3 regions of the Methylobacterium sp. WL8 genome follow, and region 1 is predicted to be linked to each of the others. Evidence: riboswitches for the same ligand, from Rfam matches in the RefSeq annotation. Region 1 holds a riboswitch; each other region holds the start of a gene.

Region 1 (3,202 bases):
GAGCCGGCGCCCGCCGGCGTTCTCGACCACGTGGCGCACCAGCGTCGTCTTTCCGGCACCGAGGAAGCCGGTGACGATGGTGCAGGGGATCTTCGCAACGATGGTCATGGGGATCTCGCCGATGGCTCAGGCCGCGCGCGGCGGAAACGGGGGGATGCGGGCGACGACGCCCTTGCGGAACTCTTGCGGGCGCTGCTTCCACGGCACGATCCCGTCGGGCGTGCCGGCGTAGAGCCCGACGCCGTCGAGGATGATGCGTGCCGACGCCGCGGGGTCGAGGTCGCCGTAGACGTAGGTCCAGCGATCCTCCGCCGCCACCGCGACGGTGCAGGGCCGCTTGCAGACGGAGAGGCACTCGACCGCCTCGATCGTCACCCCGTCGGGCGCCGGCAGCGCGCGCAGCGCGTCGAGCAGGCGGGCGCCGGCACGCGGGCCGTCCGGTGCGTCGCCTTCCATGCGGCAGGTGGTGCAGACGTAGAGGACCGTGTCAGCCACGGGCGCCTGCCGCGGTCTTCGGCCCGAAGGTCTGCCACGCGCGGCCGAACGCCAGCCCGATCACCGCCCAGAACACGAAGGCGATGGCGAGCGAGCGCGCGGCGAACTGCGCGGCGAGGCCGGCGGGAAGCTCGGAGGGCGTCGCCGCCACCTCCGGCGCGCCGGCCAGATGCGGCGCGACGATGAGCACAAGTCCGCCGAGGATCGTGATCGGCACCCGGCGGATCGCGATGAGGTAGATCCCCATCGCGGTGGCGGCGGCGGTCATCAGCCACCAGACCTGGCGCGCGACCAGAGGAGCCGCCTCGCTACCGGGCAGCTCCGGCGGCAGGCCCAGCGCCGGCGCGAGCGCCACGGCGAGGAAGCCGGCCACCGCGAAGGCGAGGCCGCGTTCGGGCGACGGCTCGCGGCCGGTCGCCAGCATCACCGCGCCGAGCAGCAGCGCGTAGCCGATCCCGCCGACGAGGGTCGCGAGCCCGGTGAACAGCATGCGCGGCAGGCCCGCGCCCGGCTGCCACTCGGGCGCGGCCTTGGAATCGTGGTCGTGCCCGGCATGCGCCAGCACGATCGGCAGGCGATCGGGCATCGGGGCGACGGCGGCTGCGGAGCCGGGGGTGGCCTGGGTCTCGTAGCGCTCGGCCGCGATGATCAGCGGCGAGGTGAGCGCGAGTTCGAGGCCCGTCACCAGGACGGCCGCGAGGAAGCCGGCGGCGAGCGCCGCCGACAGGAGCCGGATGAGCATGGGAGCGCCTGGGTTCAGGCGGTCAATGGCAGGGGAAGTTCTGCGTGTGCCGGAAGTCGTGCGCCGCGTTGTGCAGCGCCGAGGCGGGCGAGAAGCCGGCGAGGAACACGAGCCCGAGGCCGAGCATGGCGGCGACGGCGATGGCGACGAAGCCTTCGTTCGCGCGGGTGCCGGTTTGGGTGAGGGTCTGGGTGGTCATGTCGACAACATCTCCGGCCGCCCCGCCGGCGGCGTTCGAGAAAGCGCGGGGGACGGCAGGTCTCCTGGCTCGCGGATCGCCGCGCCTGCCGCCTTCCCGAAACATCGGTGGCCGAGGGCAGGAGCTAACCGCTCACAGTTGCGGGGGCAGCCGCGGAATCGGGTTTCCCCTCACCGCATTCCCTTTTCACCCCGTCTCCGGGGCACCGTCTCCACCAGCCATAGCCTGTCCGGCGCACCCGCACAACGGAGGCTTTGACGGGCACGCCACGGTTGGGGCATGGGTCTTCGCCATGCAGCAGGCCGCGCCTCGGACGACCCTCGTGCTCGGCGGTGCGCGCTCGGGCAAGAGCGCCTACGCCGAGAGGCTGATCGAGGCGGAGCCCGGCCCCTGGTTCTACCTCGCAACGGCGCAGGCCTGGGACGACGAGATGCGCGCGCGGATCGCCCTCCACCGGTCCCGCCGGTCCGGCGACTGGATCACGCGGGACGTGCCGACGGCGCTGGCCGCGGCGATCGCCGACGCGCCGGGACCGGTGCTGGTCGACTGCCTCACGCTGTGGCTCACGAACCTGATCCTCGCCGACGCAGACCTCGACGCCGAGACGCAGGCCCTGGTCATCGCCTGCCGGGCGGCGCGGGGCCCCCTCGTTCTGGTCTCGAACGAGGTCGGCCTCGGGATCGTCCCGGACAACGCGCTCGCCCGCCGCTTCCGCGATGCGGCCGGGCGCCTCCACCAGGCCCTCGCGGCCGAATGCGACCGCGTCGTGCTGACGGTCGCCGGGTTGCCGCTGACCGTGAAACCGCAGGGAACGTCATGACCGACGACGCCAAGCCCGACGACGCCAAGCCTGACGACGCCAAGCCTGACGACGCCAAGCCTGACGACGCGACGCGCCATCGCGAGAAGATGGAGAAGCGCAAGGCGGTTCAGGACGCCGAGGTGGCGGCCAAGACGATCGAGAAGGGGCTCCTCATCGTCAACACCGGCCCCGGCAAGGGCAAGACCACGGCGGCGCTCGGCCTTGCGCTCCGCATGCTCGGACGCGGGCACCGGGTCGGCATCGTGCAGTTCATCAAGGGCGCCTGGGACACCGGCGAGGCGCATGCGCTCAAGGTCTTCGGCGACCGGGTCGCGTGGCACGCCATGGGCGAGGGCTTCACCTGGGAGACGCAAGACAAGGCTCGCGACATCGCCGCCTGCCTCAACGCCTGGAACCAGGCGACCGACCTGATGGCCGACCCCGGCATCCGCCTGCTCATCCTCGACGAGCTCAACATCGCGCTGCGCTACGACTACCTCGACCTCGATGCGGTGGTCGCGACGCTCAAGGCCCGCCGCCCGGACCTCCACGTCGTCGTCACCGGCCGCAACGCCAAGCCCGCGCTGATCGAAGCCGCCGACCTGGTCACCGAGATGGGCAGCGTGAAGCACCACTTCGCAGCGGGCGTGAAGGCGCAGGAGGGCATCGAGTTTTGATCGGTCGTCGGCGCGGCGTGGTGCGCCTTCCAGGCCAGCCAGTCCTCGATGCGCAAATTTTCGACGCGGTCGAACTCGCGGCCGTTGTCCGCGAATGCGGGCAATGTGCGAGCGCCGCGCAAGCATCGGCCTACAAATCCACTGGGTCCGGCTCTGCCCGATCGACAGGCTCGATATCGCCTTCGCGATCGAGCGATGGAAGCCCGTCGAGCGGGGCGATCAGGGTCGGGTGCACGATCGTATCAATGGCGAAATGGTCGCCGTCGCTTTGCATGACGGCGTGGTTC
Region 2 (3,202 bases), on a different contig from region 1:
ACGGCCCCAGCACCAGCCCGAGCTTCGGGTTGACGACGCCGTCCCGCGCCTTGCCGCTGTTGGCCGCCGTGTCGGAGACCACGTCGGCGTAGTAGCCGTCGGCGCGGAAGCCCACGCTGGTGCGCAGCCAGTCGGTCCAGCGCACGCGGTTGTCGTAGAAGAACGCCCCGCTCGCCTCCAGCACCCGGTCGTCGAGGACGCCGGAGCGGAACTGCCGGTTTGTGGTGTTGAACAGCCCGACCCGGATCGAATCGGTGCGGGTCTGCACGCCGACCTCGTTCTCCATCGGCAGCCCGAACAGGTCGCCCTGGAAGATGTGGCTCACCTCGCCGCCGCCCAGGATGCGCTGGTCGAGCTGGTGGAACTGGTCGCCGTTGACGGGATCGTTGAGGAAGTAGGTGAAGTCGTTGAACAGGTTTAGCTGCGAGCGGATCAAGTAGGCTGAGGCCCGCGTCACGCCGGTGTCGTCGGTCATGCTCCATCGTCCCGAGAGCGAGAACCGGCTGCTGTCGCCGCCGTCGCTGGGGTTCAGGCTACCGAACCGGCCGATCAGGCCTTCCGACACAGCGCGCGACGCGATCTGGTTGGTCGCGGTCCAGCGGCTGGCATAGGCCATGCCGGTGACGGAGAACCCGTCGAGCGCCGTGCCCTGGCTGTAGCGCACGACGCCGTTGAGCTTGCGCAGGGCGTCCGGCACGTCCCACGGGCCGTCGTAGACCTGCGCCTCGCCGGCCACCAGCAGGTTGCCCTGGCCGAGTGGCGCCGAGGCGATCGTCAGCGCACGCGCGTAGCCGAACGAGCCGAACGAGGTCAGTGCGACGGACTTCGCGACGGTGTCGAGGTAGTCGATCCGCACCGAGCCGGCGGAGGCGAAGTCGCCGTCGCGGACGAAGTACGGCCCCTTGTGGAACTCCACCGCGCCGACGAGCTCGGGGATCAGGAAGTTGATGTCGGCGTAGCCCTGGCCGTGGGCGTGGGTGCGCATGTTGACCGGCATCCCGTCCACGTCGATCGCGATGTCGGTGCCGTGGTCGAGGTTGAAGCCGCGCAGGAAGAACTGGTTGGCCTTCCCCTCCCCCGAATGCTGCGTGACGATCAGGCCGGGCACGGATTCGAGGACCTCGCCCGGCCGGGTGATCGGGCGGCTGTTGATCTCGGCGCCGGAGATCACCCCGGCGCTCGCGGCATCCACCGACCGGAGGGTGCCGCCGACGCCGGTGGTGCCGCCGACGTAGCCGGCGCTCGCCGCCGGCCCCGGGCCGGTCGCGGCCGGAGCGACGGTCTCGGCCGTGACCGAGATCTCGTCGAGGTTGGCCTCGGCCACGCCCGGCTGAGACAGGGCGGACCGCATCAGGACGGCTTGTGGCGGGACGGCCGCGCCGACGACGAGCAGAAGGATGCGCAGGCGCGGAGCGAAACGGGATACGGACACGGGACCTCGGGCGACGCGACGTGGCACGTCACCGCGAACGAGGCCGATCCCCCGCGCCGTCCCTCCGACGGCATGAGGCTTCGACACCCGCCGGGGCACCCCGCCCGACGCGCTTCGCGTGTGACCACGACCGAGGGCAGGTCTCCTGGCTCGCGGGTCGTCGCCCGCCACCGTCTTCCCGGATGCGGCGCATCCAGTGACGTGCGTTGGTGGAAGGCTCGCCGCTTACAGTTGCGGGGGCAGCCACGGCTTCGACGAAGGCCCTTCCAGGCTCCGTCCCACCGCGTTCCCTTTTGATCCTCGATGAGGAACCCTCGCGCACAGGTTGCGTCGGGCGCGGACCGCGCGTCAATCCGGCTTTCGCAGCGCGTCGCCGGGTGTGGCCGATCCGCGACGCCGCCTTCACCTGCTGCGCGGTCGCGTGGCCCTCATGCGAGCCGGTCTCCGCCTCGCTTCGGAACGCCCTAGCGGCTCGCTGCGAACCGGGCCGGGCCGTCGCCGCGGCCGGCGACCACCACGAGGCGCCGGACCTCGCCGCGCAGGAACGCCTGCAGGAAGCGGTCGTAGTTGCGGAACGACACGCAGCCGTTCGAGGCGCCGCTCGGCCCGAGCATGTAGGTGTGGGCGAGCAGGCCGTCGCGGCCGTGGATGGCGGCAGACCCGCCCACCGGGTTGAGGCGGATCGCCCGGACGCCGTGGAACAAAGCCTCGCGCTCGGTGAGGTCGTAGGTGCCCGGCGGGGTCGAGCCGCGCATCCGCAGGTGCACGAAGTCCGGGTGGTCCATGCTGGCGCCGAGGCCGGAATGAGCTTCCAGCACCTCGCCGCCGGGCAGGCGGACGGTGCGGGCGCTGATGTCGTAGATCGCCGTGCCGGCGCCCGCGTCGGGGCTGGGGAACAGGCGGCCGCGCGACCGGTCGAGACCGGGTCTCTCCAGGGCGGCGTAGGCCAGGGCCGGGCCGGATTCCTTGCGCGCGGCGAACAGCTCCTCGAAGAACGACGGCGTCTCGGCGGTGGGCGCCGGCGCCGCCTCGGGCACCCGGCGCGGCGCCCGGCGCAGGGCGAGGCGCTGCGGCACGGGGGCGGCGATCAGATCCGCCGGGCGCGCCATCGGCAGCGGCACGATCTGCGCCTGGCGGAGGACTCGGATCTCACGCGGGCGCTGCGCCTGGCTTGCGACCTCGGCCTGCCGCACGATCTCCGCCCCGGTGGCGGGTGTCGCGGCGGGCTCCACCGCCGCGACGCCCGCCACCGGCTGGGCGAGGGACGGAGCGAGAGAGGCGGTCGGGGCGAACGCAGTGCCGAGGGGGATGCCGCGAAGGTTCGCGCGCACGTCCGGCCCCATCATCGGACGGGGATCGAACAGGGCCGCGAGGGCGGTCGAGGCGGCGCTCCGGGTCTGCGGGTTCGTGGCCTGCAGGTTCGTGGCCTGGAGATTCGCGCCCGGCGATCGCGGGTGCTTCCCGTCGCCGGTCGGCACGCCCCCGAGGGTGACGAGGCAGAGCAGGCCGGCCAGCGCGTTGCGCAGGGTCGGATGGCTGCGGGAGCGCCGGCGACGAACGGGACGCGCGTGGCCGCCGTGGGAACGCAGGTGATGCGGCAGGGGATGCGGCATGTGATGAGGCATGCGGACTCGAACTCGGACGCGAAGGCTGAGGCGGCGCCCGCGGCCACGCGCCGTCCGTCCCCCGCGACGGAGCGCGGGCGGTGGACCGGCCGAGGGGCTCGGCCGTGCGGGGATCGAGAGAACTGCGACTGATCCGTATTGAGCG
Region 3 (3,202 bases), on a different contig from region 1:
CGCCCCGGCCGTCCCAGAACACGCCCTTGGCGCCGACCTCGACCTGTTCGCCGGTGGAGAGCTTGAAGCCGGACAGCGACTGCGACAGTGTGATCAGGCTGTTGACCGGGTCGGTGGCGGTGGCGACCTGCGCGTAGAGCGCGGTGTCCGGCGTCGAGTTGAACACCAGCCCGAAGCGGTAGCCGAGCCCCTGGTAGGCCTTCTCGAACTGCGCGGTGCTCACGAGGTTCTCGCGTTGCAGGTTCGAGGCGTCGAAGCGGACGCCGCTGAGGAACGAGAGCCGGTCCGAGAGGATCAGCCGGTTCTCGGCGAAGACCGAGGCCTGGTCGGTGCTGGTGGCGTAGGCCGGGCTTGCGCGGCCGTTCACCGGAAACAGCCCCGGATCGTAGCCGACCAGCGGCACGCTGGTGACGAGCCCGGACCCCACGGTGGAGAAGTTGTTGGTGTGGCGGAAGTCGACGTGGTTCACGTCGAAGCCGGCCAGGAAGTCGTTGCGGAAGCCGAACAGCGTGCCCTTGAACGCGGCGTCGAACCGGTTCCCGACCTGCTCCTGTTGATGGTAGATCTCGGTGTAGTCGCTCCGGTCGACCAGGCCGGTGGTGCGGTTGAAGGCGTAGGTCTCGACGTCGAACCAGTGGCGCCGGCTCTGCAGCCGGTAGGCGGTGTTGCGGATTGTGACGTCGGCGCTCGGCGTCCACTCGGTCTTGAACTGGGTCCAGTTGTCCGCCCAGGTGATCTTGGAGTCGCGGACGTTGTAGTTGCTGAACCGGATGCGGTCCAAGATGCGCCCCTCGACGAGCGGCGTCCCCCAGTAGCGCGCCGGCTCCTGGTAGCCGAGGTCGTGACTCAGGGTGAAGGCGAGGTCGGGCGTCGCCTGCAGCAGGAGCGCGCCCGAGACCGCGAGGTTGCGGAAGTCGCCCTCCGGGCTCATCCAGCCGCCGGCGCGGTTCCCGCTGACGTTGAGGCGGTAGGCGACCGCGTCGCCGATCGGGCCGCCGGAATCGAGCGCGAGCCGCGCGATGCCGTCCGAGCCGACCCCGGCCCGCACCACGTTGACGGGCGTGAAGGTCGGCTTCTTCGTCACGACGTTGATCACGCCGCCGATCGCCCCGTCGCCGTAGAGCACCGAGGCCGGCCCGCGCAGCACCTCGATGCGCTCGACGTTCCAGGTGTCGAACGGGAAGGTCACGGTGTTGGCGCCGACGAACAGTCGCGTGCCGTCGTAGAGCTGCTGGATCGAGTTCGGCCCCGAGAACCCGCGGCTGGTGAAGGCGCCGTTGCCGTTGCCCGGCGAGGCGATGGTGGTGATGCCGGTGGCGTTCTGCGTCACGGCCTCGGCGACCGTGTCCTGCCCGCGCAGGCGCGCGGTCTCGCCGGAGATGATGTCGACGCTGCCGGGGGTCTCCAGCGGCGTGAGGCCGAGGCGGCTCGCGCCGCGATCGGGCGTGCGCAGGTTGAGGCCGACCGGCGCCGCGCGGGTCGGGCCGACGCCGTCGCCGGACACCGTCAGGGTGTCGAGCAGGACGCTCGACGGCTCGCCCGCGGCCGGCTGTGCGCCGGCCTCCCGGGGAAGGCCGGACGCGGCGAACGCCGTGGCGGCCAGCAGCAGGCGACGGGTCGTGCGCCCGCAGGATCGTGGGGATTTCCGGAAAACGAACATGGATCGGTTGCGGCTCTGACGGCGCGGCGCAACGGCCTGCCTGCCCGGGTATCGACCACAAATGTAACAATGTTACAATCGTGCGGTCGCCGAAACGCGTGGCGGCCGTCGGCGCACGCGTGCCAGGCGGCTGCGTGGGCGTGGGTCGGCGCGGGTCTCGCGGCTGGCAAGGGCATGGACGGGGCGTGCGGACGCGTGTGGTGGCACGTCACCGCGAACGAGGCCGCCCCGCGTCCGCCCGATCGGGCGCACGCGTCTCGACACCCGCCGAGGCACCCCGCCCGACGCGTTTCGCGTGTGACCACGACTGACGGCAGGTCTCCTGGCTCGCGGGTCGCTGCCCCTCATCGTCTTCCCAGGTGCCGTGACCCAGTGACGTGTTGATGGAGGGCTCGCCGCTTACAGTTGCGGGGGCAGCCGCGGCATCAGGCAAGCGCTTTCGCGCCCGGTCCTCACCACGTTCCCTTTTGATCCCCGAAGGGAACCGTCCCGGCCAAGTGGCCGTGGCGGAGGCGCCGAGTCAACGGCTCGAATCACGACACTGTGGGTTGTGGCCCGGCGGCGACACGTGAAGCGCCTCCCGCCATGCGCCCTAAGCCGTGCGATCCGTCCCGCGCCGGCGCCTCGACGACGACGCTCGGCGGCAGCGTCCCGCCGGCGCCGCCCAGCACCGCGCCGAGGTTGCCGGGCGGGGCGGTCTCGGCGTCCGGCGTCGGCTCGCCGCCGGACGCGTGCTCGTCCGCCACCTCCGCCACCGCGCCCGGAGCGATGAGGCCGAGGCCGGCCGCGTGCCGGGCGATGGCGGTGCTGTCGGCGGCGATGACGAGGTGGCTGCCCGCTTCCGCCACCACCTGGGCCAACGCCTCGATCTCGCGGATGCGGTCGGCGTCGCGCGAGACGTTGCGGATGTAGACCGCCTTCACCCGGCCGGGATGGTCGGCGACGATCCGCCCGTACACCTCGGGGTCGTGCTGGCCGCTGTCGCCGATCAGCACGAAGGGCAGGTCGCGATAGAGCGACAGCATGTGGACGATCAGCGCGCGCTTGTGGTCCTCGGCCCGGCGGGGGAGGGGGTGCTTCCACGACAGGCCCCATTCGCGCAGGAACAGGATCGGGCCGACCGGGATGCCGTGGATCTTGAAGAACTCCGACAGCATCTCGTAGAGGCCCCACGGCGCCCGCGAGACGTAGAGCATCGGGTTGGCCTGGGTGCCGTCCGGGCCGACGTAGAGCGCCCGGTAGAGCGCGGCGACGCCGGGGAAGGCGACGCGGTTCTCGGCATCCTCCACGAACAGCCGCCACAGCATCTTCACCTTGTTGGCGACGCCGGTGCGCATCACCGTATCGTCGATGTCGCTGACGACGACGCAGCCGGTGGCGCCCGGCGGCACGAACACCTGGGCCCGCGCCTGCACGGGCGGCTCGGCCTCCAACGTCAGCGCGACCTCGTGCCAGCCCTGGTCGCCCGCGGGCAGGGATCGCGGGTTGAGGTGGACGCGGAAGTAGCCGTCGCGGTCGGTCTCCACCCGCGTCTGCGCGCCG

Evidence for each region. Region 1 has a riboswitch for cobalamin ahead of FV234_RS00300 (CbtB-domain containing protein). Riboswitches for the same ligand answer to the same signal wherever they lie in the genome.
Region 2: another riboswitch for cobalamin. It lies ahead of FV234_RS13005 (TonB-dependent receptor); the one in region 1 lies ahead of FV234_RS00300 (CbtB-domain containing protein).
Region 3: another riboswitch for cobalamin. It lies ahead of FV234_RS06910 (TonB-dependent siderophore receptor); the one in region 1 lies ahead of FV234_RS00300 (CbtB-domain containing protein).

The regions. Positions count from the first base shown of each region.
Region 1 is NZ_VRVF01000001.1:57,230-60,431, forward strand. It holds gene cobW (cobalamin biosynthesis protein CobW) at 1-108, opposite strand, end outside; gene FV234_RS00290 (DUF1636 domain-containing protein) at 127-495, opposite strand; gene FV234_RS00295 (CbtA family protein) at 488-1,237, opposite strand; gene FV234_RS00300 (CbtB-domain containing protein) at 1,260-1,436, opposite strand; cobalamin riboswitch at 1,473-1,661, opposite strand; gene cobU (bifunctional adenosylcobinamide kinase/adenosylcobinamide-phosphate guanylyltransferase) at 1,729-2,256, shown strand; gene cobO (cob(I)yrinic acid a,c-diamide adenosyltransferase) at 2,253-2,915, shown strand; gene FV234_RS00315 (hypothetical protein) at 3,046-3,202, opposite strand, start outside.
Region 2 is NZ_VRVF01000031.1:21,540-24,741, reverse strand. It holds gene FV234_RS13005 (TonB-dependent receptor) at 1-1,351, opposite strand, end outside; cobalamin riboswitch at 1,550-1,763, opposite strand; gene FV234_RS13000 (DUF2778 domain-containing protein) at 1,897-3,057, opposite strand.
Region 3 is NZ_VRVF01000012.1:45,714-48,915, forward strand. It holds gene FV234_RS06910 (TonB-dependent siderophore receptor) at 1-1,660, opposite strand, end outside; cobalamin riboswitch at 1,955-2,164, opposite strand; gene FV234_RS06915 (phosphatase domain-containing protein) at 2,194-3,202, opposite strand, start outside.